2 regions of the Pseudomonas xantholysinigenes genome follow, and region 2 is predicted to be linked to the other one. Evidence: predicted binding sites of a transcription regulator. Region 2 holds the regulator's gene; the other holds the start of a gene.
The links. The regulator sigma-54, encoded in region 2, starts transcription at its own class of promoters, with help from an activator protein. The targets are predictions, from matches to a motif close to ANTGGCATNNANNTTGCTNT.
Positions count from the first base shown of each region.

Region 1: the regulator sigma-54 is predicted to act here: its motif matches at 12,307-12,326, upstream of HU772_RS08055 (CmpA/NrtA family ABC transporter substrate-binding protein).

Region 1 is NZ_CP077095.1:1,770,813-1,785,576, reverse strand. It holds gene HU772_RS08090 (transporter substrate-binding domain-containing protein) at 1-3,432, shown strand, start outside; gene HU772_RS08085 (YggL family protein) at 3,455-3,799, opposite strand; gene dacB (D-alanyl-D-alanine carboxypeptidase/D-alanyl-D-alanine endopeptidase) at 3,984-5,447, shown strand; gene HU772_RS08075 (sensor domain-containing diguanylate cyclase) at 5,663-8,059, opposite strand; gene rlmKL (bifunctional 23S rRNA (guanine(2069)-N(7))-methyltransferase RlmK/23S rRNA (guanine(2445)-N(2))-methyltransferase RlmL) at 8,155-10,353, opposite strand; gene rmf (ribosome modulation factor) at 10,903-11,118, shown strand; gene HU772_RS08060 (quinone-dependent dihydroorotate dehydrogenase) at 11,216-12,241, opposite strand; gene HU772_RS08055 (CmpA/NrtA family ABC transporter substrate-binding protein) at 12,369-13,583, shown strand; gene HU772_RS08050 (ANTAR domain-containing response regulator) at 13,594-14,169, shown strand; gene HU772_RS08045 (nitrate/nitrite transporter) at 14,407-14,764, shown strand, end outside.
Region 2 is NZ_CP077095.1:4,471,461-4,486,224, reverse strand. It holds gene HU772_RS20085 (class II fumarate hydratase) at 1-684, shown strand, start outside; gene HU772_RS20080 (DUF2753 family protein) at 710-1,171, shown strand; gene HU772_RS20075 (superoxide dismutase) at 1,173-1,784, shown strand; gene HU772_RS20070 (ZIP family metal transporter) at 1,796-2,689, shown strand; gene HU772_RS20065 (HPr family phosphocarrier protein) at 2,810-3,082, opposite strand; gene rapZ (RNase adapter RapZ) at 3,105-3,959, opposite strand; gene ptsN (PTS IIA-like nitrogen regulatory protein PtsN) at 3,962-4,426, opposite strand; gene hpf (ribosome hibernation-promoting factor, HPF/YfiA family) at 4,439-4,747, opposite strand; gene HU772_RS20045 (RNA polymerase factor sigma-54) at 4,826-6,319, opposite strand; gene lptB (LPS export ABC transporter ATP-binding protein) at 6,494-7,219, opposite strand; gene lptA (lipopolysaccharide transport periplasmic protein LptA) at 7,220-7,744, opposite strand; gene lptC (LPS export ABC transporter periplasmic protein LptC) at 7,731-8,303, opposite strand; gene HU772_RS20025 (KdsC family phosphatase) at 8,312-8,836, opposite strand; gene HU772_RS20020 (KpsF/GutQ family sugar-phosphate isomerase) at 8,837-9,811, opposite strand; gene HU772_RS20015 (ATP-binding cassette domain-containing protein) at 10,056-10,865, shown strand; gene mlaE (lipid asymmetry maintenance ABC transporter permease subunit MlaE) at 10,865-11,662, shown strand; gene mlaD (outer membrane lipid asymmetry maintenance protein MlaD) at 11,662-12,147, shown strand; gene HU772_RS20000 (MlaC/ttg2D family ABC transporter substrate-binding protein) at 12,157-12,810, shown strand; gene HU772_RS19995 (STAS domain-containing protein) at 12,807-13,109, shown strand; gene HU772_RS19990 (BolA family protein) at 13,228-13,467, shown strand; gene murA (UDP-N-acetylglucosamine 1-carboxyvinyltransferase) at 13,491-14,756, shown strand.

The sequences.
Region 1 (14,764 bases), 2.7 Mb from region 2:
CCCCCCTTCGACATCTCCACCGGAGGACGTGAGTACCAAGGTTTCACCGCCGACTACGCAGGCCTGATCGGCAATGCCCTGGGGTTGAAGGTACGGGTAGTGCGCTTCCCGAACCGGCCGGAAGCAGTTGCTGCGCTGAAAAAAGGCCAAATCGACCTGCTCGGTAGCGCCAATGGCTATGAAGCTGCCACCGAAGGGCTGGCACTGTCGCGCCCCTATGCCATCGACCAACCTGTACTGGTGACTCGTGAAGACGAGACGCGGGCGCTGGACACCGGCCTGGAAGGCATGCGCCTGAGCATGCTTTATCACTACCTGCCGCCCGAGGAAATCCATGCCAGCTACCCCAAGGCCGAACTGCTGACATTCGAGTCCTCCACCCAGGCACTGAATGCCGTGGCCTTCGAACAAGCCGACGTGTTCATCGGCGACACCGTCTCCACCCACTACTTGATCAGCCAAGGGCATTTGCCTCACCTGCGCATGGCCAACTTTGGCAAACATGAAGCAGTGGGCTTCAGCTTCGCCCTGCGCGCGGACGACCCAATGCTGCGCACGCTGATCGATGCCGCCCTGGACGCCCAGCCCACCGCCACCCGCAACGACATTTTCAAACGTTGGAGCGCCAGCAGCGGCCGCCTGTTGACCGACCGCAAGCTGCAACTGTCGCCACGGGAAGAAACCTGGCTACGCAATCATCCGGTCATGCGCGTGGTGGTCAACGAGACCGCCGCCCCCCTGACCTTCTTCGACAGCAACGGGCGCCTGCGCGGTATCGTCGCCGACCTGCTCGAACTCATCCGCCTACGCACCGGCCTGCGCTTCGAGATTCGCCGCGCCAGCGGTGATGGCGACATGCTCGACCAACTCGAGTCTGGACGCGCCGACATCATCGCCAGCCTTTCCACCGATACCCGCCAGGGCGACCCATTGCTAGTCAGCAGACCCTACCTCGAAAGCGCCTACGTGCTGGTCGGCCATACCGGCACCGACCATCCGGCCAGCCTCAAGCAACTGAAAGGCAAACGTGTCGCCGTGCCCCGCGACAGCACCGTGGCTGGTCTGCTCAGTACCCATCACCCACAGGTCCACCAGGTCGCCACCGAAAGTACCTACTACTCCATGGCCCTGCTCAGCAGCGGCGCGGTGGACGCGGCGATCGCCACCCTGATCGACGCCAACCACATGCTCGCCAACAGCAACGACCTGGTCATCCGCAGCACCGTCGGCACGGAACCGGCGACCTTCTCGATGGCGACTACTGCCATGGCCGGTGAACTGGCCTCGATACTCGACAAGGCGTTGCTGAGCATCTCGCCGGAAGAGCTGGGCGTGATCAACAGCCGCTGGCGCGACCACGGCATGGACGATGCCTACTGGCGCAACTATCGCCGCATCATCCTGCAAGTGGTGGGCGTGATTGGCATCCTACTGGTGGTCGCATTGGTCTGGAACGCCCGGCTGCGCCGTCAGATCAGGCAGCGCCAGCGCGCCGAACGGGCCCTGAACGACCAGTTGGAATTCATGGGCGCGCTGCTCAACGGCACGCCTCACCCCATGTACGTGCGCGACCGCGAAGGCCGCCTGCAGAGCTGCAATGACAGCTACCTTCAGGCCCTGGGCGCCGACCTCGACCAGGTCATCGGCAAGTGTCTCGACGATAGCCCCGTCAGCGATGATGACTACACCCGCCAGGTGCAGGACGACTACCGCCAGGTCATGGCCCAAGGCAGGCCACTGATCCTCGATCGCCCCCTGCGCCTGAATGGCAGGCAACTGACGATCTATCACTGGATCCTGCCCTACCGCGACTCGCTGGGCGAGATGCAAGGCATCATCGGTGGCTGGATCGATATCAGCGAGCGCCGCGCCCTGGTTCAGGACCTGCGCCTGGCCAAGCAACAAGCCGACGACGCCAACCGCGCCAAAAGCACCTTCCTGGCCACCATCAGCCATGAGATCCGCACGCCGATGAACGCCTTGATCGGCATGCTCGAGCTGGCGCTAAGACGTGCTGACCAGGGCCGGCTCGACCGCCCAGCCCTGGAGGTCGCCCATCATTCGGCCAAGGATCTGCTGGGGCTTATCGGCGACATCCTGGATATCGCCCGGATCGAATCCGGGCACCTGTCCCTGGCTCCAGAACCTGTGGACCTGGCAGCATTGGTCGAGTCGGTCGGGCGGGTGTTCGAGGGCCTGGCCCGTCACAAGGGCCTGGCGCTGGATGTGGTGATCGCCGATCAGGCGCGCTGCCATGCGATGCTCGATCCGGTGCGTTTCAAGCAAGTGCTGTCGAACCTGGTAAGCAACGCCATCAAGTTCACCGAACAGGGCCAGGTGCGCATCACCGTCGACCTGCGGCATGACGACGCGTCCGCCACACCGACGCTCGATCTCGAAGTCCGCGACAGCGGCATCGGTATCCATGCGCATGACCTGCAGCGCCTGTTCTCGCCTTTCGTGCAGGCCAACCCCTACAGCGACGGTGCCCGCGCCGGCACCGGGCTGGGCCTGGTCATCAGCCGTAACCTGTGCACCATGATGGGCGGCGAGCTCGACTTGCAGAGCTTGCACGGCGTGGGGACCCGGGTACGCCTGGTGATGCCGCTGCACTGCATCGACCCGAGCGAAACCGTAACGCTGCTCGACAGCGATATCGCCCGCCCCGACTCACACCTGCGCATCCTGGTGGTCGACGACCACCCCGCGAACCTGCTGTTGATGGCCCAACAGTTGAGTTACCTGGGCTTGGGCCAGGAGTCCGCCAGTGATGGCCGCGACGGGCTGCGCAAATGGCGCGAAGGTTGTTTCGACGTGCTGATCATCGACTGCAACATGCCCTTGATGAATGGCTATGAACTGGCCAGGGCGGTGCGCGCCGAGGAACGCCAGCAAGGCCGACCACCTTGCTGCCTGCTCGGTTATACCGCCAATGCCCAGCCCGAGGTGCGCCAGCAATGCCTCGACGCCGGCATGGACGACTGCCTGCTCAAGCCCATCGGTTTGCAAGCCCTCGGTCAGCGCCTCACACAGGTTGCACACCTATCCCGGCAATGCAGCTACTGCCCGGTATCGCCCTCGCCCATCGCGCTCGCCGGCCTGTCGGCCATCGTCGGCGACAATGCCGGCGACCGCCAACGCCTGCTCGGTGCCCTGCGCCAAAGCCTTCGCGAAGACTTGGAAACCCTCATGCTCATTGACCCGAGCGAGGATGAGGCGACGCTTTGCGCGCAGGCGCACAAGATCCTCAGCGCGGCTCGCATGCTGGAGGCAAGGTCATTGATGCAGGCGTGTGAAGCCCTGGAGACGCCCGGTCTAGCCGTGGACGAACGAAAGAAACGCCGTCAGGCGCTGGCGCGGCACATGCGGCGCGCGGAGAAGGCCCTGGCCAGGCAGTTGCGCCTGGCCGAGGCAGGTGAGGCGGCGCACTGACAACGGGCGCCGCCTGCGCCGATCAGGAAGCCGAGTTGATCGGTTTTTCCGGGTACCAGGCGTCCAGCAGTGGGCTGACTTCGATATTGGTCAGTTCGCTGCGGCCTTTGAGCCAGGATTCGACAGCCGCACGCTGCTCTTCGCTGACCGAACCACGGGTTGCCTTGCAGACCAGGCCGAAGTCGTCGCCGCCGACATAATCCAGGCCGTTGGCATCCATGGCTTCAGCCAGGAAGGCGTCGAGGAAGGCATCGATGGCTTCATCGGACAGGTCTTCCTTGAAGCCCAGGTTCAGTTCAAAACCCAGCTCCTGGAATTCGTCCACGCACAGTTTCTTGCGCAGACGACGGGAACGGTTGGTAGCCATGAAACAATCCTCTCAATTAATTACGCGCGGCACTTTACCAGTTTCCACACGGTAACGGCGCTTTTCCGTCGAACACAGCCCATGTTCACCACGCTTGGGGCATAATGCGCACTATATTTCGTCCTGGGGCCATCATTTTTACAGCCCCGTTGTCTTTTCCCTCGCCCGCAGGGTTCGCGCACTCATGATCAAGACGCTCCGCCCACTACTGCTCGCCGGCCTGTTCCTGCCATTCTCGCTGTCCGTCCAGGCCGCCGCCGTCAACACCAGCCTGCCACCTAAGGTGCAGCAGGCACTCAAGACCAACAAACTGCAAGACTCGGCCCTGTCCCTGGTGATGCTGCCACTTGACGGGCCGGGCACCGCGACCGTGTTCAACGCCGATGTGTCGGTGAACCCTGCCTCGACCATGAAGCTGGTGACCACCTACGCTGCGCTGGAGCTGCTGGGGCCGACCTTCCAATGGAAGACCGAGTTCTACACCGACGGCACCCTGAGCAATGGCGTGCTCAACGGCAACCTCTACCTCAAGGGCGGCGGCGATCCCAAGCTGAACATGGAAAAACTCTGGTTGCTGATGCGCGACCTGCGCGCCAACGGCGTGCGTACCGTGACCGGCGACCTGGTGCTGGACCGCAGTCATTTCGTGCAACCCAACCTGCCACAGTTCAATGACGATGGCGGCGACGACAACAAGCCGTTCCTGGTCAAGCCGGATTCGCTGCTGGTCAACCTCAAGGCCCTGCGCTTCGTTGCCCGCAACGACGGCGGCAAGGTGACGGTCTCGGTCGAGCCACCGATCGCCAGCATCCGCATCGACAACCAGGTGAAGGCGTTGTCGGGCAAGCAATGCACCGGTGAGGTCCGCTACAACCCCGTGGTGCAGCCCGATGGCGTCAGCGTGACCGTCAGCGGACAACTGGCCGATGGCTGTAACTCGCAGACCTACCTGGCGCTGCTCGACCACCCGACCTACGCCGCTGGCGCGGTGCGCGCCATCTGGAACGAGCTGGGCGGCAGCATCCAGGGCCGCGACCGCTTCGAGAACGTGCCCAAGAGCGCGCGCCTGCTGGCTCGGGCCTTCTCGCCGGACCTGGTGGAAGTGATCCGCGACATTAACAAGTACAGCAACAACACCATGGCCCAGCAGCTGTTCCTCAGCCTCGGCGCGCAGTTCCGCACCGACGCCGACGGCGACGATGCCCGCGCCGCCCAGCGCGTGGTACGGCAGTGGATGGCCAAGAAAGGCATCACCTCGCCGCACCTGGTGATGGAGAACGGCTCGGGGCTGTCCCGCGCCGAACGGGTCAGCACCCGGGAAATGGCGGCGTTGCTGCAGGCCGCGTGGAAGAGCCCGTACGCCGCCGAGTTCATCAGTTCGATGCCGCTGGTGGGCATGGACGGCACCATGCGCAAGCGCCTCAAGCGCACGGCCATGACTGGCGAGGGGCATATCAAGACCGGCACCCTGAACACCGTGCGGGCGATTGCCGGATTCAGCCGCGACAGTAATGGCCACACCTGGGCCGTGGCGGCGATCCTCAACGACCCCAAGCCTTGGGGCGCCTCGCAGGTGCTGGATCAGGTATTGCTGGACCTCTACCGGCAGCCGAAGGTGGGTAATGGCACGGTTGGCGTGATGCCCTGAGCCGAGGGGCTTGCCGATAAACTTTCTGCACCTCGGTCCGCTCCCACAGGCGCAGCGCATGGCTTAAGGTCGGCGCTATCCCTGTGGGAGCGGCTTCAGCCGCGAACACCGGCGCAGCCGGTGCCAGGCACCGCGTTGCCTGGCTCGCCTGCAAAGCTGACTCCTAATGACTTGCCCCCAGCACGATCCCTCGGCGAATACTTGACGCCCTTCTCTCAAGGCACCTCGCCCTCAACCCGATCCCGCCCCGCCTGCTTGGCTGTGTAGACCCCCGCATCCGCTCGCAACAGCAGCGCATCGGCGCCCTCTCCGGGCCGCCACCCCGCTACACCAAAGCTCGCCGTCACCCGCCCGACACCCTCCACCGGCACGCTACGTACCCCCTGCCACAGCTCCATCGCCAACACCCGCGCCTGCCCGGCGTTGCTCCCGGGGCACAGCACCATGAACTCCTCGCCGCCCAAGCGGCAGAACACATCCGTGCGCCGCAGCCGGTGGCCGATCCGCTGGCACAGACTGCGTAGCACATGGTCCCCCACCGCGTGGCCGAACTGGTCGTTGATCCGTTTGAAATGATCGATGTCCAGCATGATCACCGCCAAATCCAGCCCATCGCGCTGCGCCCGATCCAACTCGCCGCGCAGGCGTTCCTGGAAATACCGACGATTGTGGATGCCTGTCAGGGCATCGGTGACCGACAAGGTGCGCAATTCCTCTTCCACCCGCTTGAGGTCGGTAATATCGGTGAGATAGCCGTGCCAGAGCGTGCAGCCATGGTCACCGAGCTCTGGCGTCGCCTCGCCCCGCACCCAGCGCAGCCCGGCACGTGGCAGGCACACCCGATACTCCTCCCGCCAGGGCGTCAACTGCTCGGCGGAATAACGCACCGAGCGCCGCACCCGCTCCAGGTCGTCGGGATGAATGCGCTCGAATACCGCCGCGGCGTCCTGGTGCAGCAACGCCAGGTCGACCTCGTAGATATCGTGCAAACCCCGGCTGGCGTAGGGGAAACAGGAATGACCGTCAGCATCCAGGCGGTACTGATAAATCCCCCCCGGCACCTCGTCGCTGAGCTTTTCCAGCAGGCGATCACGCGCCGCCAGCGCCTCATGCACCCGACGACGCTCGGTAACGTCGATACAGATCGCCAGGTAGCCCACCCACAAGCCCTGCTCGTCGAGCACCGCCGTCACCAGCATGTTGGCCAGCAAGTGGCTGCCATCCTTGCGCACCAGGGTCCAATCGGCCGGCTCGCCCGCGCCCTCTTGCACCGTTTCGGCGAACATCGCCTGCCCGGCACCGACCTCGCGACCGTAGCGCTGGCTCAAGGCATGGCCGCGCCGATGCAGCTCCTCGGGCTGCACCAGGTCCTCCAGGGTCAGGCGACCCAGGGCCTCGTCGGCTGAATAGCCCAGCATGCGTTCGGCGCCAGCGTTGAAGGTGCCGATCACCCCACGCAGGCTGGTGGCGATGATCGCCACCTGGGTCGCGGCATCGAGCACGCTGCGCAGCTGATTGTGGGTCTCTCGCAACGACTGCTCACTGACCCGCAGTTGCGCCGTGCGCCGGGCGACCAGCCCCAAGGCGCGCTGGCGCTGGTTGAACAGGCTGTACAGCAAGGCTGCCAACATCAGGCTGAGCAGAACGCCCAGCACACTGACCACCGTCACTGCCGAGGAGCGGTTGGCCGCGAGGAAGTTCTGGCTGGCGCGGATATCCAATTGGTAGTGATGATCGGCCAGATGCAACAGGTGGTTGCTGGCCAGGTCCATGGGCGCTGGCGGATTGCCCGAGTCGAACAGCACCTCATGCCCATCCGCGCCGGACAGGTCGAGGATGCGCACCACCAGATTATCGTCGGCCACGGTGGGCAGGCTTTCAGCGATCAGTTGGCGCAGGCTCAGCAACGCCATGACATAGCCACTGGGCGGCGCGTCGGCGACCGCCGTATCGGCGAACACCGGAGCGACGATCAGCAGGCCGCGAGTATAGGCCGGTTCGACGCTGAGCATGTCCAACGGCGCGGACACCGCCATGCTGCCAGGGCTCAAGGCCCTGGCCAGGGTCGCCTCGCGCAGCGCTTGGCCGCGCAGGTCCAGGCCATAGGGCTGACCCTGCCTGCTCGCCGCCTGGGTGAACAGCACCGGATAGTAGTAGTCGCGCGCGGGCGCTCGATGCCAAGCGCCCTGGGCATCGCGATCGCGGATCTGGTAGGGCTGCCCAAGCCAGGCACTGGCACGCTGCTCGAAGGCTTCGCGCTGCGCGGCCTCGACCCGCGGCGCCCACGAATAGGCCTGGGTGCGATGCAGCAAGGGCCGGGCATAGCCGTCGAATTCGCGGGGGGTGATCTCGCTGGAATAGCTGAAGAAGCGGCGCAAGCCGTCCAGGCGCTGCTCCTGTTCCTCGAACCGTTCGGCGATACGGCTATAGCGCTCACTGGCCAGCAGCTCGAAGCGCTGGCGCAACTGCTGCTTGTGGTAGGCGTGGGTGGCGGTGGCCAGCACGGCGCTGAGCAGGCACCCGGCGACCAGCGCCGCCAAGGCCACAACCCAGGCCGACAGCTCGTCGCCGAGCAGGCCCGGCAGCTTCGCAGGTACGCCTGGGTTCGACATAGAGGACTCTCTACAACGTCAGCGTCCTGCGAATTGTCCCGCCCTGTACTGTTTTATAGCCACTGGCCAGCAGCGGCGCCATGTACCTCGTCGGCTTACTTCAAACGCAACTGCCAGGCACGGTGGATGCGGTTGTTGCGGGCGAAGTCCTGGTCCAGGGTCTGGGCGCTGATTTCCTCCACCGCATAGCGCGTCGCCAGGTGCTCGTCGAGCTGGAACTTGCGGAAGTTGTTGGAGAAATACAGCACGCCGCCCGGCGCCAGACGCGCCATGGCCAGGTCAAGCAGCTCGACATGGTCGCGCTGCACATCGAATACACCTTCCATGCGCTTGGAGTTGGAGAAAGTCGGCGGGTCGATGAAGATCAGGTCATAGCTCTCTGTCGCCGCCTGCAACCAGGCCATCACATCGCCCTGCTCCAGGCGGTTACGCTCGGAGAAACCGTTCAGCGACAGGTTACGCCGCGCCCAGTCCAGGTAAGTCTTGGACAGGTCGACGCTGGTGGTGCTGCGCGCGCCGCCCTTGGCTGCGTGCACGCTGGCCGTGGCGGTGTAGCAGAACAGGTTGAGGAAGCGCTTGCCGGCGGCCTCGCGCTGGATGCGCAGGCGCATTGGGCGGTGGTCGAGGAACAGCCCGGTGTCCAGGTAGTCGGTGAGGTTGACCAGCAGCTTGACGCCGCCCTCCTCGACTTCCATGAAACGCCCTTCGGTCGCCTGGCGCTCGTACTGACGGGTGCCACTCTGACGCTCGCGGCGCTTGAGCACCACGCGCTGCGGGTCGACGCCCAAGGCTTGTGGGATCGCAGTCAGCGCATCGAGCAGGCGCGCCTGGGCTTTTTCCGGATCGACCGAACGCGGTGCGGCGTATTCCTGAACATGCACCCAATCGTGATACAGGTCGACCGCCAGGGCGTACTCAGGCATGTCGGCATCGTAGACCCGGTAGCAATCGATCTTCTCGCGGCGGGCCCACTTACCCAACTGCTTGAAGTTCTTCTGCAGGCGGTTGGCGAACATCTGCGCGCCTTCGGACAGGCGTGCTGGCTCGCTGGCCACCGGCTGCGGACGACGAAACTCACCTTCCACCGCCTCGACAGGACCCTGGCGGCGCTCGCCGGTGACGAACTGGTCGGGCTGGACCTTGAACAGCAGCAACTTGCACGGCAGCGCGCCGTTCCAGAAGGCGTACTGCTTGTGGCTGCGAATCCCCATGCGCTTGCCCAGCTCGGGCGCACCGGTGAATACCGCCGCCTCCCAGCCCATACAGGCCTGGCGCAGGCGCTCGCCGAGGTTCTGGTAGAGGTACAGCAGGCTGGCCTCGTCACCCAGGCGCTCGCCGTAGGGCGGGTTGCTGATCACCAGGCCTTTCTGGTTCTGGTCCGGACGCGGCTCGAAGCTGGCCACTTCGCCCTGGTAGATCTTCACCCAGTCACCCAGGCCTGCACGCTCGACGTTGTTGCGCCCCGGCTGGATCAGGCGTGGGTCGGCCTCGTAGCCACGGATCCACAACGGCGGCTTGGCCAGGCCTGCCTCGGCTCGGGCCTGGGCCTCGTCGTGCACCTTGCGCCACAGGGCCGGCACATGGCCGAGCCAGGCGCTGAAGCCCCAGCGCTCGCGCTTGAGGTTGGGGGCCATGTCGGCGGCGATCATCGCCGCCTCGACCAGGAACGTACCCACACCGCACATCGGGTCGGCCAGGGCGCCGCCCTCGGCGGCGATACGCGGCCAGCCGGCGCGGATCAACACCGCCGCCGCCAGGTTTTCCTTCAGCGGCGCGGCGCCCTGCTGCAGACGGTAGCCACGTTGGTGCAGGCTGTGCCCGGACAGGTCCAGGGACAGGATCGCCTCGCCACGGTCCAGGCGCAGGTGCACGCGCACATCCGGGTCGACTTTTTCCACCGACGGACGCAGGCCCTCGCGGTTGCGCAGTTTGTCGACAATGGCGTCCTTGACCTTGAGCGCGCCGAAGTGGGTGTTGTCGATGCCCGAGCCGTGGCCGCTGAACTCCACGGCCAGGGTGCCATCGGCAGCCAGGTGGTCGGCCCAGTCGACCGCGTGCACGCCGTCGTACAGATCGTCGGCGTTCTTCATCGGGAAGCGCTTGAGCACCAGCAGCACACGGTTGGCCAGACGCGACCAGAGGCACAGGCGATAGGCGGTTTCCATGTCGGCATCGCCGCGAATGGCCGAGGTGTGTTCACGCACCTCTTTCAGGCCCAGTTGGCGGGCCTCCTCGGCGAGCAGGCCTTCGAGGCCTTTGGGGCAGGTAAGGTAAAGTTCGAAACGGTCCGACATGTGCAATCCAGAGCCTTGGGCTAGGTAGATGGCCGCCGACGCATCGGCGGTCGATGTTTGCCCGCACGCCCTTCCAGCAAGCGTCCGGGTGGCCCGGCGAGTCTTCTCGCCAGGCCGGGCCGCCCGGCGGATAGCCCCTTCGCCAGGGGCGAAAGTGGCTTTGATCGCCGGGCAGTATGAAAATTTCCTCGACGCTAGGCACAGATGTGACCCTTCGTCGCATTACTGAATATTTCAGTCATCAAGCAGCAACACTGGCCATATGACTTCAGTGCTGGCTAAACCCTGATCATAGCGGGCTCAACGGCAAACAAGGTTGAGTCGCATTTATTTACTTATCCTTTCAACCTATGAAAGGTTACGTCCTTATGACAAATCGATCATTCACACTGTGACCCGCATTCGATAGAACTGACCTCAGGTCGTCTCGCAACGAGGCGACACTTCCAGCCCGCCACGCCGGCAGCGGGCGCATACCGGCAGAACGATTCTGCCCGGCCTCGGAGAGGCCGACGGGACATTACAGTCAACAAGTGAGGGCAACACCCTATGAGAAGACTTAAGCGTGATCCGTTGGAAAGAGCATATTCACGTGGCTACCAGTATGGAGTCACCGGCAAATCCCGCGAACTTTGCCCATTCAACCTGCCGTCCGTCCGTCAAGCCTGGATCAACGGCTGGCGCGAGGGCCGCGGTGATAACTGGGACGGCATGACCGGCACCGCTGGCATCCACAGACTCAACGAAAATCACGCCGTTGGCTGAACGAGGACACTGAATTCGAGCACCATGCGCGCCCCATCCGGGCGGCGGGCTGCGGCCCAGGGGGTCCCTTGAGGGACCCCTTTTTTATGTCTGCCGGTTACTGCCGCGGCATCGCCGCAATCGCATCCACCGCCTCGCGGATCAACGCTGGCCCCTTATAGATGAAGCCCGAGTAGATTTGCACCAGGCTGGCACCCGCGGCGATCTTTTCGGCGGCATGGCGACCTTCGGTGATGCCGCCGGCGGCGATGATCGGCAACTTGCCGCCCAGCTCGCCCGCCAGCACCTTCACCGTATGGGTGCTCTTGGTCAGCACCGGGGCGCCCGACAGACCGCCCGCCTCGCCACCGAACGGCAGTCCTTCGACCCCTTCGCGGCCCAGGGTGGTGTTGGTGGCGATTACCGCGTCCATGCCCGATTCAAGCAGCGCCGCAGCCACCAGGGCGGTTTCTTCGTCACTCATGTCCGGGGCGATCTTGATTGCCAATGGCACACGCTTGCCGTTCGCCTGAGCAAGCTGCTCGCGGCGCTCGGCCAGGGCATCGAGCAGTTGCTTGAGCGAGTCGCCGAACTGCAGCGAGCGCAGGCCAGGAGTATTGGGTGAACTGACGTTGACGGTGATGTAGCTGGCGTCGTTGTAGACCTTCTCGAGGCAGATCAGGTAGTCGTCCTGGGCGCGCTCGACCGGGGTGTCGAAGTTCTTGCCGATGTTGATGCCCAGCACGCCGCTGTAGTTCGCGGCGCGCACCCGGCCCAGCAAGTGATCGACGCCCAGGTTGTTGAAGCCCATGCGGTTGATGATCGCGGTCGCCTCTGGCAGGCGGAACAAGCGCGGCTTCGGATTACCTGGTTGCGGGCGCGGAGTCACGGTGCCGATCTCGACAAAACCGAAACCCAGCTGGGCAAAGCCGTCGATGGCCGCGCCGTTCTTGTCCAGGCCCGCAGCCAGGCCCACCGGGTTGGCGAAGTTCAAGCCCATGACGGTCACCGGCAACGCTGCCGGCTGCTTGCACAGCAAGCCATTGAGCCCCAGGCGGCCACCGGCGCCGATCAGGTCCAGCGACAGGTCGTGGGAGGTTTCCGGGGAGAGCTTGAACAGCATCTGGCGGGCCAGGGTATACATGGGCGGGCGGACTCGCGGTGTGTGAGGGGGCGATTATAGCCAGCGCGTCGCCTGGGTGACAGGGCCATGGCACATGGGTTGCTACATCACCATCGTGCCACTCTCCCGCCAACGCCCGAGGAATGCCTTGAACACGCCCCCAACGACACTGCCACTGGCCTGGGTCAACGGTAGCGATGCCCCGGAAAAGCCCTGCCTGGATATCGGCTTCATGGCCCTGACCGACAGCGCCTCGGTGGTGGTCGCCGCCACCCAAGGCTTCGCCCAGCAGCAGGGCCTGACCCTCAACCTGCGCCGCCAGGCCTCCTGGGCCGGCCTGCGCGATCGCCTGCTCACTGGCGAACTGGACGCCGCCCACTGCCTGTATGGGTTGACGTATGCCATGCACCTGGGTGTTGGCGGCGGACCGACGCGTGCCATGGCAGTACTCATGGGGCTGAACCAGAACGCCCAGGCCATCAACCTTTCCTCGGCCCTGCAACGCCAGGGCGTGACCACCCCTGAAGCATTGGCGCGACGGGTGCACCAAGCTGGCGCACGCCTGACCTTCGCCCAGACCTTCCCCACCGGCACCCACGCCATGTGGCTGTATTACTGGCTGGCCAGCCAGGGCATCCATCCACTGCACGATGTCAACAGCGTGGTGGTACCGCCGGCGCAGATGCGCGCCCACTTGCAGGCCGGGCGCATCGACGGATTCTGCGCGGGCGAGCCATGGGCGGCCGACGCCATCGCCCAGGGCCAGGGCTTCACCTTGGCGACCAGCCAGTCGATCTGGCCCGACCACCCCGAGAAGGTCCTGGCCTGCACCCAGGACTTCGTCACGCACTATCCCAATACCGCCCGGGCGTTGATCCGCGCGGTACTGGCCGCCGCCCGCTTCATCGAGCAGAGCCTGGACAACCGCCGCGGCACCGCCCACCTGCTCAGTGCTGGCGCCTACCTGGACAGCCCACTGGAGAGCATCGAACCGCGCCTGCTCGGCGACTATCAAGATGGCCTGGGCAACCGCTGGCACGACCCCCACGGGTTGCGCCTGTTCGACCAGGGCCGGGCCAACTTGCCGTATCTTTCCGATGGCATGTGGTTCATGACCCAGTTCCGCCGCTGGGGGATCCTGCGCGACGACCCGGACTACCTCGGCGTCGCCCGCCAGGTCCAGCAACTGGCGCTGTACCGCGAAGCCGCCCAGGCCTTGGGCGTGCCCTGCGCCGACCCGCCCTTGCGCAGCAGCCAGTTGCTCGACGGCAGCCGCTGGGATGGCAGCGACCCCCAGGGTTATGCGCGCAGCTTCGCGCTGCACGCACTGGACACCCCACCTGGCCAGCGGGCCGGGCACTGAGGGCTCGGACATGTTGCGCATCCTGCTGATCGACGACACCGAAAAGAAGGTCGGTCGCCTGAAAGCCGCGTTGAGCGAAGCCGGCTTCGAGGTGATCGAGACCGGCAACCTGAGCATCGACCTGCCCGCCTGCGTCGACAAGGTGCGCCCGGACGTGGTGCTGATCGATACCGAGTCCCCGGGCCGCGACGTGATGGAGCACGTGGTGCTGGTCAGCCGCGATCACCCCCGACCGATCGTCCTGTTCACCGATGAACACGACCCCGGGATCATGCGCCAGGCGATCCAGGCCGGGGTCAGCGCCTACATCGTCGAGGGTATTCACGCCGCGCGGTTGCGGCCGATCCTCGAGGTGGCCATGGCCCGTTTCGAAAGCGACCAGGCGCTCAGGGCTCAGTTACTGGCCCGCGACCAACAGATGGCCGAGCGCAAGCGTATCGAGCAGGCCAAGGGCCTGCTGATGAAGATGAAGGACTGTAACGAGGAACAGGCCTATACCTTGATGCGCCGCCAGGCCATGAGTCGCCAGCAGAAGCTGATCCAGGTGGCGGAGCAGATCATCGCCATGGCGCAGATGCTGGGGTAGCTGTCACGCCATCGTGCCGGCGGAATATCCTTGCAAGGGGCGCCCCGGCAAGGCCCCTGCTACAGGGACTGCACATGGCCGGGAGAAATCCAGGCAGCATTGGCCCGCCTCTTGCCTTGAAAACTTCGGCAGCCAACGGCGGCTGCCCCATCCTCCGACAAAGACGTCGCTCGCCCCTTCCACGGTCGTGGATCGGGCAGCGGCGTCTTTTCGTTTCCGCGCCCAACGAGGTGTTCAATGAATACGAGCTTCTGGAAATCCGGGCATGTGCCCACCCTGTTCGCCGCTTTCCTGTACTTCGACCTGAGCTTCATGGTCTGGTACCTGCTCGGCCCCCTGGCGGTGCAAATTGCCGCCGACCTGCAACTGAGCGCCCAGCAACGGGGCCTGATGGTGGCCACGCCGATCCTCGCCGGCGCCGTACTGCGCTTTGCCATGGGCCTGCTGGTCGATCGTCTGTCGCCCAAGACTGCCGGGCTGATCGGCCAGGTGGTGGTGATCGTCGCCCTGGCCTGCGCCTGGTACCTGGGCGTGCACAGCTATGAACAGGCGCTACTGCTGGGCGTGTTCCTCGGCTTCGCCGGGGCCTCGTTCG
Region 2 (14,764 bases):
GCCCACCCGCAGTTCGCGGCCGGCTTCGCCCGCCAGCTCAGCGGCCTGACCGGCGTCACCTTCACCCCCGGTGACAACCTGTTTGCCCTGATCGGCTCGCAGGACACCGCCGTGGCCCTGTCCGGCCAGCTCAAGACCACCGCCGTGGCGCTGATGAAGATCGCCAACGACCTGCGCTGGATGAACTCCGGCCCGCTGGCCGGCCTCGGCGAGATCGAGCTGCAAGGCTTGCAACCGGGCTCCTCGATCATGCCGGGCAAGGTCAACCCGGTGATTCCGGAGGCCACTGCCATGGTCGCCGCGCAGGTGATCGGCAACGACGCCACCATTGCCGTTGCTGGCCAGTCGGGCAACTTCGAGCTGAACGTGATGCTGCCGGTGATCGCCCGCAACCTGCTGGAGAGCATCGAGCTGATGGCCAATGTCAGCCGGCTGTTGGCCGACAAGGCCATCGCCAGCTTCAAGGTCAACGAAGGCAAGCTCAAGGAAGCGTTGTCGCGCAACCCGATCCTGGTGACCGCGCTCAACCCGATCATCGGTTACCTCAAGGCCGCCGAGATCGCCAAGACCGCCTACAAGCAGGGGCGCCCGATCATCGAGGTAGCGCTGGAGCACACCGACCTGTCGCGTGACCAGCTCGAGGCGCTGCTGGATCCGGAAAAACTCACCGCCGGCGGCATCTGAGCCCGGGCCGCCCAGGAGGCATGTCATGCAGCACTGGAAACGCACCACGCAAAATGCCAATCGCCTGTTCGAACAGGGCGAGCTGGTCGACGCCCGCGAGCACTACCTGCAAGCGCTGGCCTTGGCCCAGGTGTTGTTCGAGCGCTGGCATGACGTCGACGAAGCGGTGGCCGCACTGGTCGTCGCCCACCACAACCTGGCCGACCTGCACCTGCGCCTGAACCAACCCCACGAAAGCGCCGACTACCTGTGCGCCGCCCATCAGCGGCTATTGCAGGCCAGCCAGGACGCGCGTCTGCCCCAGGCGCTGCGTGACGCCGCGTTGCGCCACAGCGCGCGGACCTACACCGAGTTGCTGAGTTTCATCGCCGAATATGGCCAATACCCGCGTACCGAACGCCTGCTCAATCGCCAGGCGCCGGCGGCCAGCGAGCTGGCCGTGCACGCGGATATCACTGATCGCACACCTGCCTACGGAATCCACTGATATGCCGCATACCTTGCCTGCGTTGCCCTATGCCTACGATGCACTGGAACCGCACATCGACACCCAGACCATGGAGATCCACCACAGCAAGCACCACCAGACCTACATCAACAACCTCAATGCCGCCATCGATGGCACCGAGTGGGCCGAATGGCCTGTTGAGCAGTTGGTCGGCGCCGTCCGGCAGCTGCCCGAGAAGCTGCAGGGCGCGGTGATCAATCAAGGGGGCGGGCACGCCAACCACACCCTGTTCTGGACCGTGATGTCGCCCAAGGGCGGCGGCCAGCCCGAGGGCGAGGTAGCCAAGGCCATCGCTGCCCAGCTCGGCGGCTTCGAGGCCTTCAAGGAGGCGTTCACCAAGGCCGCGCTGAGCCGTTTCGGCAGCGGCTGGGCCTGGCTCAGCGTCACCCCGGACAAACACCTGGTGGTGGAGAGCAGTGGCAACCAGGACAGCCCGCTGATGCATGGCAACACCCCCATCCTCGGCCTGGACGTGTGGGAGCATGCCTACTACCTGAAGTACCAGAACCGTCGTCCGGAATACATCGGTGCCTTCTACAACGTGGTCGACTGGGCCGAAGTGGAACGTCGCTACCTTGAAGCCCTGAAGTGAGTCTGGCCGGCATGCGCTCCGAGGTGATGTCTGTCAGCAGTGTGCGCCTGTTCCGCCTGGCGCTGGGGACCTTGCTGTTGCTGGTCGGCACCGCGTTGCTGGTAGCGCGTGGCATCGCCTGGCTGGACCTGGAGCCGCGCATGCTGCGGGCCCTCGAAGGGGGCGCCTTGTGCGCGCTGGGGACGGCCTTGGGCGCGGTACCGGTGCTGGTGATCCGCAACATGCCGGTGGCGGTTGCCGACACCTTGCTCGGTTTTGGTGCCGGGGTGATGCTGGCGGCCACGGCGTTCTCGTTGATCATCCCGGGGCTGGATGCCGCGCAATCCATCGGCTTCAGCCCTTGGGGCGCCGGTGGCGTCATCAGCGCCGGTCTGCTGTTTGGCGCGCTGTGCCTGTTTCTGGTCGATCTCAAGGTCTCTGGCGCCTCGCCGGAGGCTTTGGTCGGCAACGATCAGCAGCCAGTGATCGCTGCACGGATCTGGTTGTTTGTGATCGCCATCATTGCCCACAACATCCCCGAAGGGATGGCCATCGGCGTGTCCGCAGGGGGCGGCATGCCCGATGCCGATAGCCTGGCCATGGGTATCGCGCTGCAGGATGTGCCGGAGGGGCTGGTGATCGCACTGGTGTTGGCCGGGGCGGGGATGCCGCGGTTCAAGGCGTTTCTGATCGACGCCGCGTCGGGGCTGGTCGAGCCGTTGGCCGCGGTGATCTGCGCCTGGTTGGTCAACATCGCCGAACTGCTGTTGCCGTTGGGTTTGGCCTGCGCGGCGGGAGCGATGCTGCTGGTGGTGACCCAGGAGATCATCCCCGAGTCACGCAGCAATGGGCATCACCGCCTGGCGAGCCTGGGGCTGTGTGTCGGGTTCTGCTTGATGATGGTGATGGATACGGCGATGTCCTGAGGCCACACGGCCCCTGTAGCCCCGGCAATCGCGCAGTTGTGCTGAAGTCCCGGGGCCGCTACGCAGCCCTTTCGCGACACAAGGCCGCTCCTACACGAAGCGCGCAGTTGCTTGCGGCGTTCACTCGCCTTCGTCGAAGAAGTTCTCGATCAACGCGACCAGTGCATCCATGGCTTCAGCGTCCTGCTCGCCCTCGGTGTGCAGGTGCACCGGCGTGCCCTTGCCGGCGGCGAGCATCATCACCGCCATGATGCTCTTGCCATCCACCAGCTTGTCCGGTGCGCGGCCCACCCGTACCTGGCAGGGGAAGCGTCCGGCCACGCCGACGAACTTGGCGGCTGCCCGGGCGTGCAGGCCCAGCTTGTTGATGATGGTGATTTCGCGGGCGGGCATCGTGGGGCGGATATCCTGTGGGCTAGAGGTCGCGGTGACGGACCTGGACGTTTTTCAGGGATTGCTGGAGCAACTGGCCAAGCCGCTCGGTGATGTAAACCGAACGGTGATGGCCGCCGGTGCAACCGATGGCGATGGTGACATAGGCGCGATTGCTGGCGGCGAAGCGCGGCAGCCACTTGAGCAGGTAGCTGGAGATATCCTGGAACATCTCCTCGACGTCCGGCTGGGCTGCCAGGTAGTCGATCACCGGCTGTTCGAGGCCGGAATGCTCGCGAAGTTCCGGCTTCCAGTACGGGTTGGGCAGGCAGCGCACGTCGAACACCAGGTCGGCGTCCACCGGCATGCCGCGCTTGAAACCGAACGACTCGACCAGGAAAGCGGTACCTGGCTCGGGTTGGTTGAGCAGGCGCAGCTTGATCGAATCGCGCAGCTGGTAGAGGTTCAGGCTGGTGGTGTCGATCTTGAGGTCGGCCAGGTCGGCGATCGGCCCCAACAGTTCGCTTTCGACGCGGATGGCTTCGGCCAGCGAGCGGCTGTCGTTGGTCAGCGGATGGCGCCGGCGGGTTTCCGAGAAGCGCTTGAGCAGGGTTTCTTCGTCGGCGTCCAGGTACAGCACATCACACTGGATGTGTCGTGCGCGCGCCTCTTGCAGCAGTTCCGGAAAACGCGACAGGTGGCTGGGCAGGTTGCGTGCGTCGATGGACACGGCGACCTTGGGCTGCAGCAGCTCGGTATTGATCAGGGCGTTTTCCGCCAACTGCGGCAACAGGCCCGCGGGCAGGTTGTCGATGCAGTAGTAGCCGTTGTCTTCCAGCACGTCGAGGGCGGTGCTCTTGCCGGAGCCGGAGCGGCCGCTGACGATGATCAGGCGCATGTTCAGTGCTCGTTCTGTACGTCCAGGACAACCTGGTACAGGGTCTCGCTGCTGTCGGCGGCACGCAGGCGATCGCGAACCTCCTTGCGATCGAGCATGCTGGCGATCTGGCGCAGCAGTTCCAGGTGCGCATCGGTGGCGGCTTCCGGGACCAGCAGGACGAACAGCAGGTCGACCGGGGCGCCGTCGATGGCATCGTAATCGATGGGGGCATCCAGGTGCAGCAGGGCGCTGACTGGCGCCACGCAACCTTCGAGCCGGCAGTGGGGAATGGCGATGCCATTGCCAAAACCGGTGGATCCCAGTTTCTCGCGAGCGATGAGCTTGTCGAAGACGTCCTGCATCTCCAGCTCGGGGACTTGCTCGGCGATCAGGTTGGCGACCTTTTCCAGGGCGCGCTTTTTACTGCCGCCCGGCACGTTCACGAGGGAACGGCCGGGGGTCAGGATGGTTTCAAGTCGGATCATGGATGAGGGGTATCAGCGGGCGGCCGCACCTTGCAGCAGGCTTTGCTGTTTTTCCTTGTGTTTTTTCAGTTGGCGGTCGAGCTTGTCAGCCAGGGCGTCGATCGCGGCATACATGTCTTGGTGTTCGGCATTGGCGACCACTTCGCCACCGGGAATCTGGAGTGTGGCTTCAATCTTCTGCTGCAGCTTCTCGACTTTCATGATCACCGTCGCGTTGGTGATCTTGTCGAAATGACCCTCCACGCGGGCGAGCTTCTCGAGCACGTAATCGCGCAGTGGCTGGGTGACTTCTACATGCTGTCCACTGATGTTGACTTGCATACAGCTTCTCCTTTGTTGCCCGTGCATAAAGAGGCAGGTCTTGCACCTGCCACTGAAACGCGGTGGCACATCCCGGGGCTACATCAGTCGCTTGCGCTCGCTCGAGGGGGCGATCCCCAACGACTCGCGGTACTTGGCGACGGTGCGACGGGCTACCTGGATGCCTTGTGCCTCCAGTAAACCAGCGATCTTGCTGTCACTCAATGGCTTTTTCTGATTTTCCGCCGCCACCAGTTTCTTGATGATCGCGCGAATCGCCGTGGACGAGCATTCGCCGCCTTCGGCGGTGCTCACATGGCTCGAGAAAAAGTATTTCAGTTCGTAGATGCCACGCGGGGTGTGCATGTATTTCTGCGTGGTCACCCGGGAAATGGTCGACTCGTGCATGCCTACCGCCTCGGCGATGTCGTGCAGCACCAGTGGCTTCATGGCCTCGTCGCCGTGGTCGAGGAAGCCGCGCTGGTGCTCGACGATCTGCGTCGCCACCTTCATCAGCGTTTCGTTGCGGCTCTGCAGGCTCTTGATGAACCAGCGCGCCTCCTGCAGCTGGTTGCGCATGAAGGTGTTGTCGGCGCTGGTGTCGGCGCGGCGCACGAAGCCGGCATACTGCGGGTTGACGCGCAGGCGCGGCACGGCCTCCTGGTTGAGCTCGACCAGCCAGCGTTCGCTGTCCTTGCGCACGATCACGTCGGGCACCACATACTCGGGCTCGCTGGACTCGATCTGTGAGCCGGGGCGCGGGTTCAGGGTCTGTACGAGCTCGATGACCTGGCGCAGCTCGTCTTCCTTGAGCTTCATGCGCCGCATCAGCTGGCTGTAGTCGCGGCTGCCGAGCAGGTCGATGAAGTCGGTGACCAGGCGCTGGGCCTCGCTCATCCACGGCGTCGAGGCCGGCAGTTGACGCAATTGCAGCAGCAGGCACTCACCCAAGGAGCGGGCGCCGATACCGGCGGGCTCGAACTGCTGGATGCGGTGCAGCACCGCCTCGACCTCGTCCAGCTCGATGTCGAGCTCTGGGTCGAAGCCTGCGCAGATCTCCTCGAGGGTGTCTTCCAGGTAGCCCTGTTCGTTGATGCTGTCGATCAGGGTGACCGCGATCAGGCGGTCGGTGTCGGACATCGGCGCCAGGTTGAGTTGCCAGAGCAGGTGGCTTTGCAGGCTCTCGCCCACCGAGGTGCGGGTGGTGAAGTCCCACTCGTCGTCATCGTTGCTGGGCAGGCTGCTGGCGCTGGTCTGGTAGATGTCTTCCCAGGCGGTGTCGACCGGCAGTTCGTTGGGAATGCGTTCGGCCCATTCGCCGTCTTCCTGGCTCTCGGCGTTGGCGCTCGGCTCCTGGAAGCTGTTGTCCTGGACTTCGGCGACCGGTTTGCTCTCGGCGTTGTCCGCCATCGGGTCGCTGTTGTCGAAATCGTCGCCGTCTTCCTGACGTTCGAGCATCGGATTGGATTCCAGCGCTTCCTGGATTTCCTGCTGGAGGTCCAGGGTGGAGAGCTGGAGCAGACGGATGGCCTGTTGCAACTGCGGGGTCATCGTCAGTTGCTGGCCCATTTTTAGGACGAGCGATGGTTTCATGGCAGGGGCTTAATACCTTGTTTGCCGGCGCGCATGCGCCATCCACTACACGTAGGGCGCGTGGGCGCCGAATTTAAGCAAGTTATATGCCTGAAATTGCAGCGTTTGCCTAGAGCACTGTAACAACTTAAGCCTCGATCAGGCTTGTGCGCCAGTGCTCCGGGCAGACCGGGGTCAGAGTCGGAACTCGTGCCCCAGGTACACTTCCTTGACCAGCTGGTTGGCCAGGATGGTCTCGGCATCGCCTTCGGCGATCAGTTGGCCATCGTTGACGATGTAGGCGGTCTCGCAGATGTCCAGGGTCTCGCGAACGTTGTGGTCGGTGATCAGTACACCGATGCCCTTGTTCTTGAGGTGGTGGATGATCTGCTTGATGTCGCCGACGGAGATCGGGTCGACACCGGCGAAGGGTTCGTCCAGCAGGATGAACTTGGGCGCGGTGGCCAGGGCACGGGCAATTTCGACCCGGCGGCGTTCACCACCGGACAGGCTCATGCCCAGGTTGTCGCGAATGTGGCTGATGTGGAATTCCTGCAGCAGGCTTTCCAGTTCCTTGCGCCGGCCCTCGCGGTCGAGGTCCTTGCGGGTCTCGAGGATCGCCATGATGTTGTCGGCCACCGACAGCTTGCGGAAGATCGAGGCTTCCTGCGGCAGATAGCCGATGCCGGCCTGTGCGCGGCCGTGCATGGGCTGGTGGCTGACGTCGAGGTTGTCGATCAGGACGCGGCCCTGATCGGCCTGGACCAGGCCGACGATCATGTAGAAGCAGGTGGTCTTGCCGGCGCCGTTGGGGCCGAGCAGGCCGACGATCTGGCCGCTGTCGATGGACAGGCTGACGTCGCGCACGACTTGCCGGCCTTTGTAGCTCTTGGCCAGGTGCTGGGCTTTGAGGGTTGCCATTTACTCGGCCTTTTTCTTCGGTTGAATGACCATGTCGATACGCTGACGCGGTGCAGTCACGTTGCCGCCACGACCGGCGGTCGCCACCTGGGACTTGGTGTTGTAGACGATCTTCTCGCCTTCGGTGGTGTTGCCTTCGTTCTCGACCTTGGCGCGGTCGGTCAGGATTACCGTGTCCTTCTGCGCCTGGTACTGGATGGTCACGGCCCAGCCTTTCATCTTGTCCGGCTTGGCGGCGCTCTGCTGCTGCTCGAAGTAGGCCAGGTTGCCCACCGAGGTGACCACGTCGATGTCGCCGTTGGCGGCACGGGTCATGGTCACGGTGTTGCCTTTGATCATCATCGAGCCTTGGGTGATGATCACGTCGCCGGTGTAGGTGGCAACGCCCTGTTTGTCGTCCAGGTGGGCGTTGTCCGCCTGGATGCGGATCGGCTGGTCACGGTCGTTCGGCAGGGCGAAGGCGCTCGCGCTTCCCAGTGCTACGCCCAGGCTGAGCAGAAGGGGGATGGTTTTAACGAGCCTCATACTGTCCTCTTACGTTAGAGAGCAGGTCCATCCTGCCTTCTTTCAAATACGCTTTCATTCCTTTGCCCGTAGTTGTGCCACCGGCGCCGTCGATTCTAACGGCTTGCTCGGTCTGCGCATATTGCTTCTGCGGGAACACGGTCATGCGTGTGCTGGTGATGATGGTTTCGCGTTGCTTCTCGTCGGTGCGCGCCACGCGCACATCGTCGATCAGTTCCACCTCGCTGCCGTCCGGGTTGACCTCGGCGCGCTTGCTCTGCACGTGCCACGGGTACTCGGTGCCACGGTACATGTGCAGGTCGGGCGTGGTCACCAGGGTGACCTCGCTGGCCTTCAGGTGCTCGACCTTGGCGGCGGTCATTTCGTACTGCAGCTTGCCATCGGGCAGGAACTGCAGGCTGTGGGCGTTGATGGCGTAGTAGTCGATGGCGCTTTCGTCGACCTGTGCCGTGGGCTGGTCGAGGAAGCTCTCGGGGCTGATGTTCCAGTAGCCGACCGCTGCCAGTACGGCGGCGATCACGCCAAGCAGCGCAAAATTGCGAACCTTCTTGCTGAACATGGGGGGCCTTACAGGTAGTTGGCGTTGGCAGCGTCCAGGGTGTCCTGGGCCTGCATGATCAGTTCGCAGAATTCGCGGGCGGCGCCTTCGCCGCCGCGTGCCTGCGTCACACCGTGGGCGTGCTGGCGCACGAACGGCGCGGCATTGTGCACGGCCATGCCCAGGCCCACGCGGCGGATGACCGGCAGGTCGGGCAGGTCGTCGCCCAGGTAGGCGACCTGTTCATAGCTTAGATTGAGTTCGGCGAGCAGGCCGTCGAGCACCACCAGTTTATCCTCGCGGCCCTGGAACAGGTGCGGGATGCCGAGGTTCTTGGCCCGGCGCTCGACCACTGGGGTCTTGCGCCCGCTGATGATCGCGGTGGTCACGCCCGAGGCCATGAGCATCTTGATGCCCTGGCCGTCGAGGGTGTTGAAGGTCTTGAACTCGCTGCCATCCTCGAGGAAATACAGGCGCCCGTCGGTGAGCACGCCATCGACGTCGAACACCGCCAGTTTGATGGCCTTGCCGCGTTGCATCAGGTCCTGGTTCATTTACATCACTCCGGCGCGCAGCAGGTCGTGCATGTTCAGGGCGCCGGTCGGGCGGTCGTCCTGATCGACGACCACCAGCGCGCTGATCTTGTGGTCTTCCATGATCTTCAGTGCCTCGGCGGCGAGCATCTCGGCGCGGGCGGTCTTGCCGTGCACGGTCATGACCTCGTCGATGAGCGTCTTGTGCACGTCGATGTTGCGATCCAGGCTGCGGCGCAGGTCGCCATCGGTGAACACGCCGGCCAGCTTGTCGTCGTTGCCCAGGACCACGGTCATGCCCAGGCCTTTGCGAGACATTTCCAGCAGCGCGTCCTTGAGCAGGGTGCCGGTCCTGACCACTGGCAATTCGTCGCCGGCGTGCATGACGTTTTCGACCTTCAGCAACAGGCGACGGCCCAGCGCGCCACCGGGGTGGGAGAACGCGAAGTCCTCGGCGGTGAAACCGCGAGCCTCGAGCAGGGCGATGGCCAGGGCATCGCCCAGTGCCAGCGCCGCGGTGGTCGAGGAGGTTGGCGCCAGGTTGAGCGGGCAGGCTTCCTGGGCGACGCTGGCGTCGAGGTTGACCTCGGCGGCCTGGGCCAGGGGCGAGTCCGGATTGCCGGTCAGGCTGATCATCTGGATGCCCAGGCGCTTGATCAGCGGCAGCAGGGTGACGATCTCGGCGGTGCTGCCGGAATTGGACAGGGCCAGAATGACATCGTCACGGGTGATCATGCCCATGTCGCCATGGCTGGCCTCGGCCGGATGCACGAAGAACGCCGGGGTGCCGGTGCTGGCCAGGGTGGCGGCAATCTTGTTGCCGATGTGCCCCGACTTGCCCATGCCCACCACCACGACCCGGCCCTTGCTGGCCAGGATCAGCTCGCAAGCTTTGACGAAATCGCCGTCGATGCGGGCCAGCAGGGCCTCCACGGCCTCGACTTCGAGGCGCAGGGTGCGCTGGGCGGATTGGATCAGCTCGCTGGATTGGGTCATGTCGGAACGCAATGCCTGATGAAAAGGCGGCGATTATAGCCGCAATGTGTGAAACGCTCATCCATCGAATGTCATATGTCTGTCGTGCCAGCCTGTCTATGCCCTGAACGAGTCGGGTGATGGCCTTGGGGCGGGCCTATCAGCGGTGCTATAGTTCGCCGCTATTCGGCCTGCCACAGGCGCGTGTGCCTTCCTGACGAAGGCCGGCGTCAACTAGGCGAGGCTGCACTAGCAAGGAGTCTAGATGAGTGTGGATAGCGCCTGTGCGGTCGAGTTGAAGGGCGTCACCTTCAAGCGCGGTTCGCGCAGCATTTTCAGCAACGTGGACATTCGTATTCCCCGCGGCAAGGTCACCGGCATCATGGGGCCTTCGGGGTGTGGCAAAACCACCCTGCTGCGCCTGATGGGCGCGCAGTTGCGCCCGTCCAGCGGTGAAGTCTGGGTCAACGGCCAGAACCTGCCGGCGCTTTCGCGCAGCGACCTGTTCGATGCGCGCAAGCAGATGGGCGTCCTGTTCCAGAGTGGTGCATTGTTCACCGACCTCGATGTCTTCGAGAACGTCGCCTTCCCCTTGCGCGTGCATACGCAGCTGTCGGACGAGATGATCCGCGACATCGTGCTCATGAAGCTGCAGGCCGTGGGCCTGCGTGGCGCCATCGACCTGATGCCCGACGAGCTGTCCGGTGGCATGAAGCGCCGCGTGGCATTGGCCCGGGCGATTGCGCTGGATCCGCAGATCCTCATGTATGACGAGCCGTTCGTCGGCCAGGACCCGATCGCCATGGGCGTGCTGGTGCGCCTGATCCGCCTGCTCAACGATGCCCTGGGCATCACCAGCATCGTGGTTTCCCACGACCTGGCGGAAACCGCCAGCATCGCCGACTACATCTATGTGGTGGGTGATGGCCAGGTGCTGGGGCAGGGCACGCCGGCCGAGCTGATGGGCTCGGACAACCCGCGCATCCGCCAGTTCATGAAGGGCGACCCGGACGGTCCGGTACCTTTCCATTTCCCTGCGCCTGACTACCGCGCCGATCTGCTGGGGACGCGTTGATGCGCAGAAAATCCTTACTCGAACGTATCCGCCTGTTTGGCCGCTCGGCCATCGATGTGCTGGCCGTGCTGGGGCGCTCCTGCCTGTTCCTCGGGCACGCGCTGATTGGTCGCGGCGGCATCGGCGGCAGCTTCCAGTTGCTGGTCAAGCAGCTGTATTCGGTCGGCGTGCTGTCGCTGGCGATCATCGTCGTGTCCGGTGTGTTCATCGGCATGGTGCTGGCCCTGCAGGGCTACAGCATTCTCACCAAGTACGGCTCGGAGCAGGCCGTGGGGCAAATGGTCGCCCTGACCCTGCTGCGCGAACTGGGCCCGGTGGTTACCGCCTTGCTGTTCGCCGGGCGCGCGGGTTCCGCGCTGACCGCCGAGATCGGCAACATGAAATCCACCGAGCAGCTGTCCAGCCTCGAGATGATCGGCGTCGACCCGCTCAAGTACATCGTCGCCCCGCGCCTGTGGGCCGGCTTCATCTCGCTGCCGCTGCTGGCGCTGATCTTCAGTGTGGTCGGCATCTGGGGTGGTTCGTGGGTCGCCGTGGACTGGCTGGGTGTCTATGAGGGCTCGTTCTGGGCCAACATGCAGAACAGTGTTTCTTTCAGCGACGACGTGATCAACGGCTTGATCAAGAGCCTGGTGTTCGCCTTCGTCGTGACCTGGATCGCCGTATTCCAGGGGTATGACTGTGAGCCCACCTCAGAGGGGATCAGCCGTGCCACCACCAAGACCGTGGTCTATGCCTCGTTGGCAGTCCTGGGTCTGGACTTTATTCTGACCGCCTTGATGTTTGGAGATTTCTGATGCAAAACCGCACCCTGGAAATCGGTGTCGGCCTGTTCCTCCTGGCCGGGATCCTGGCGCTGCTGCTGCTGGCCCTGCGTGTCAGCGGGCTGTCGGCCAGCCCGAGCAGCGACACGTACAAAGTTTACGCCTACTTCGACAATATCGCCGGTTTGACGGTCAGAGCTAAAGTGACCATGGCCGGTGTGACCATCGGCAAGGTCACGGCCATCGATCTGGACCGTGATTCGTACACTGGTCGGGTAACGCTGCAACTGGACAAGAGCGTCGACAACCTGCCGACCGACTCCACGGCCTCGATCCTGACCGCTGGCCTGCTGGGCGAGAAGTACATCGGCATCAGCGTGGGCGGTGAAGACGCGGTGCTCAAGGATGGCAGCACCATCCACGACACCCAGTCGGCGCTGGTGCTGGAAGATCTGATTGGCAAGTTCCTGCTCAATACAGTGGGCAAGGAACCGAAAGAAGCGCAACCGGCTAACTAAGGAGTTTCCATGATTTCGATCCTGCGACGTGGCTTGCTGGTCTTGCTGGCGGCCTTCCCCCTGCTGGCCCTGGCGGCGCCAGGGCAATCCGCCCGCGACGTGATCCAGGGCACCACCACCCAGTTGCTCAGCGACCTGAAGGCCAACAAGGCGCAGTACAAGGCCAACCCCGAGGCGTTCTACAACGCCCTGAACGACAACCTCGGGCCGGTGGTCGATGCCGATGGCATTTCCAAGAGCATCATGACCGTCAAGTACTCGCGCAAGGCGACGCCTGAGCAGATGCAGCGCTTCCAGGAAAACTTCAAGCGCAGCCTGATGCAGTTCTATGGCAATGCCTTGCTGGAGTACAACAACCAGGGCATCACCGTCGACCCGGCGCGCGCCGAGGACGGCGACCGCACCAGCGTCGGCATGAAGATCACCGGCAACAACGGCGCGGTCTACCCGGTGCAGTACACCATGCAGAAGCTCGATGGCCAGTGGAAAGTGCGCAACGTCATCGTCAACGGCATCAATATCGGCAAGCTGTTCCGCGACCAGTTCCAGGATGCCATGCAGCGCAACGGCAACAACCTGGACAAGACCATCGACGGCTGGGCCGGCGAAGTGGCGAAGGCCAAGGCCACCGCCGACAGCTCGCCGGATAAGGAAGTCAAATGAGCGACGCCGCCGTGAGCATGGCCGAGCCGGGGATACTCGCCCTGGCCGGCGTGCTGGACTACCGCAGCGGCCCGGCCCTGCGCAAGCAGGGCAAGGCGTTGATCGCCGCGAGCCGCGAGTCGCGCCTGGTGCTCGATTGCACCGCGGTGGTCAAGTCGAGCAGTGTCGGCCTGTCGCTGCTGCTGGCGTTCATGCGTGATGCCCAGGCGGCTGGCAAGGCCTGGGAGCTGCGCGGGATCCCCGACGACATGCGGGAAATCGCCGAGGTCTACGACCTCGCTGAAGTACTGGCAGGCTGATGGCCTGGGCCAAGGTGAAAGCCCCTCGGTCAGCGAGCCCGCGCATGGGCTTCGCAGGCGAGGGGCTTTTTTGTATGATGGCCGACCCGCGCGCGTTGGGCGCCGATCGAGGTTGAGCATGCAGGCCGTAGAAGTTAAAAGCTTTCTGGAAGAAAAAATGCCGGGAACCCGGGTTGAAGTTGAAGGCGAAGGCTGCAACTTCCAGTTGAACGTGATCAGCGACGAGCTGGCGGGCCAGAGCCCGGTCAAGCGTCAGCAGGCGATCTATGCTCACCTCAATCCCTGGATCGCCGACGGCAGCATCCACGCGGTAACCATGAAATTCTTCAGCAGCGCAGCCTGGGCTGAGCGCACCTGAGCCAACTTGGCGGCGAGATACGTATGGACAAACTGATTATCACTGGCGGCCCGCGCCTCGACGGCGAGATCCGCATTTCCGGCGCGAAGAACGCGGCCCTGCCGATTCTCTCGGCCACCCTGCTGGCCGATGGCCCGGTCACGGTCGGTAACCTGCCGCACCTGCACGACATCACCACCATGATCGAGCTGTTCGGGCGCATGGGCATCGAGCCTGTGATCGACGAAAAGCTCTCGGTGGAAATTGATCCGCGCACCATCAAGACCCTGGTCGCTCCGTACGAGCTGGTCAAGACCATGCGCGCCTCGATCCTGGTGCTCGGGCCGATGGTCGCTCGTTTCGGCGAGGCCGAAGTGGCCCTGCCCGGCGGTTGCGCCATTGGCTCGCGCCCGGTCGACCTGCACATCCGTGGCCTGGAAGCCATGGGCGCGAAGATCGAAGTCGAAGGCGGCTACATCAAGGCCAAGGCGCCTGAAGGCGGCCTGCGCGGCGCGCACTTCTTCTTCGACACCGTCAGTGTCACCGGTACCGAGAACATCATGATGGCCGCCGCCCTGGCCAAGGGGCGCAGCGTGCTGCAAAACGCCGCCCGCGAGCCGGAGGTGGTCGATCTGGCCAACTTCATCAACGCCATGGGCGGCAAGGTCCAGGGCGCCGGCACCGATACCATCACCATCGATGGCGTCGAGCGCCTGGGTTCGGCCACCTACCGTGTCATGCCCGACCGCATCGAGACCGGCACCTACCTGGTTGCCGCTGCCGTGACCGGTGGTCGCGTCAAGGTCAAGGACACCGATCCGACCATTCTTGAAGCGGTCCTCGAGAAGCTCAAGGAAGCCGGCGCCGACATCACCACCGGTGAAGACTGGATCGAGTTGGACATGCACGGCAAGCGTCCTAAGGCCGTGAACCTGCGCACCGCGCCGTACCCGGCGTTCCCGACCGACATGCAGGCGCAGTTCATCTCGCTGAACGCCATCGGCGAAGGCACTGGCGCGGTGATCGAGACCATCTTCGAAAACCGCTTCATGCACGTGTACGAGATGCACCGCATGGGCGCGCAGATCCAGGTCGAAGGCAACACCGCCATCGTCACTGGCGTCGACAAGCTCAAGGGCGCCCCGGTGATGGCCACCGACCTGCGCGCTTCCGCCAGCCTGGTGCTGTCGGCGCTGGTTGCCGAGGGTGATACCCTGATCGACCGCATCTACCACATCGACCGTGGTTACGAGTGCATCGAGGAAAAACTGCAGATGCTGGGCGCGAAGATCCGTCGCGTGCCGGGCTAGTCTGCATG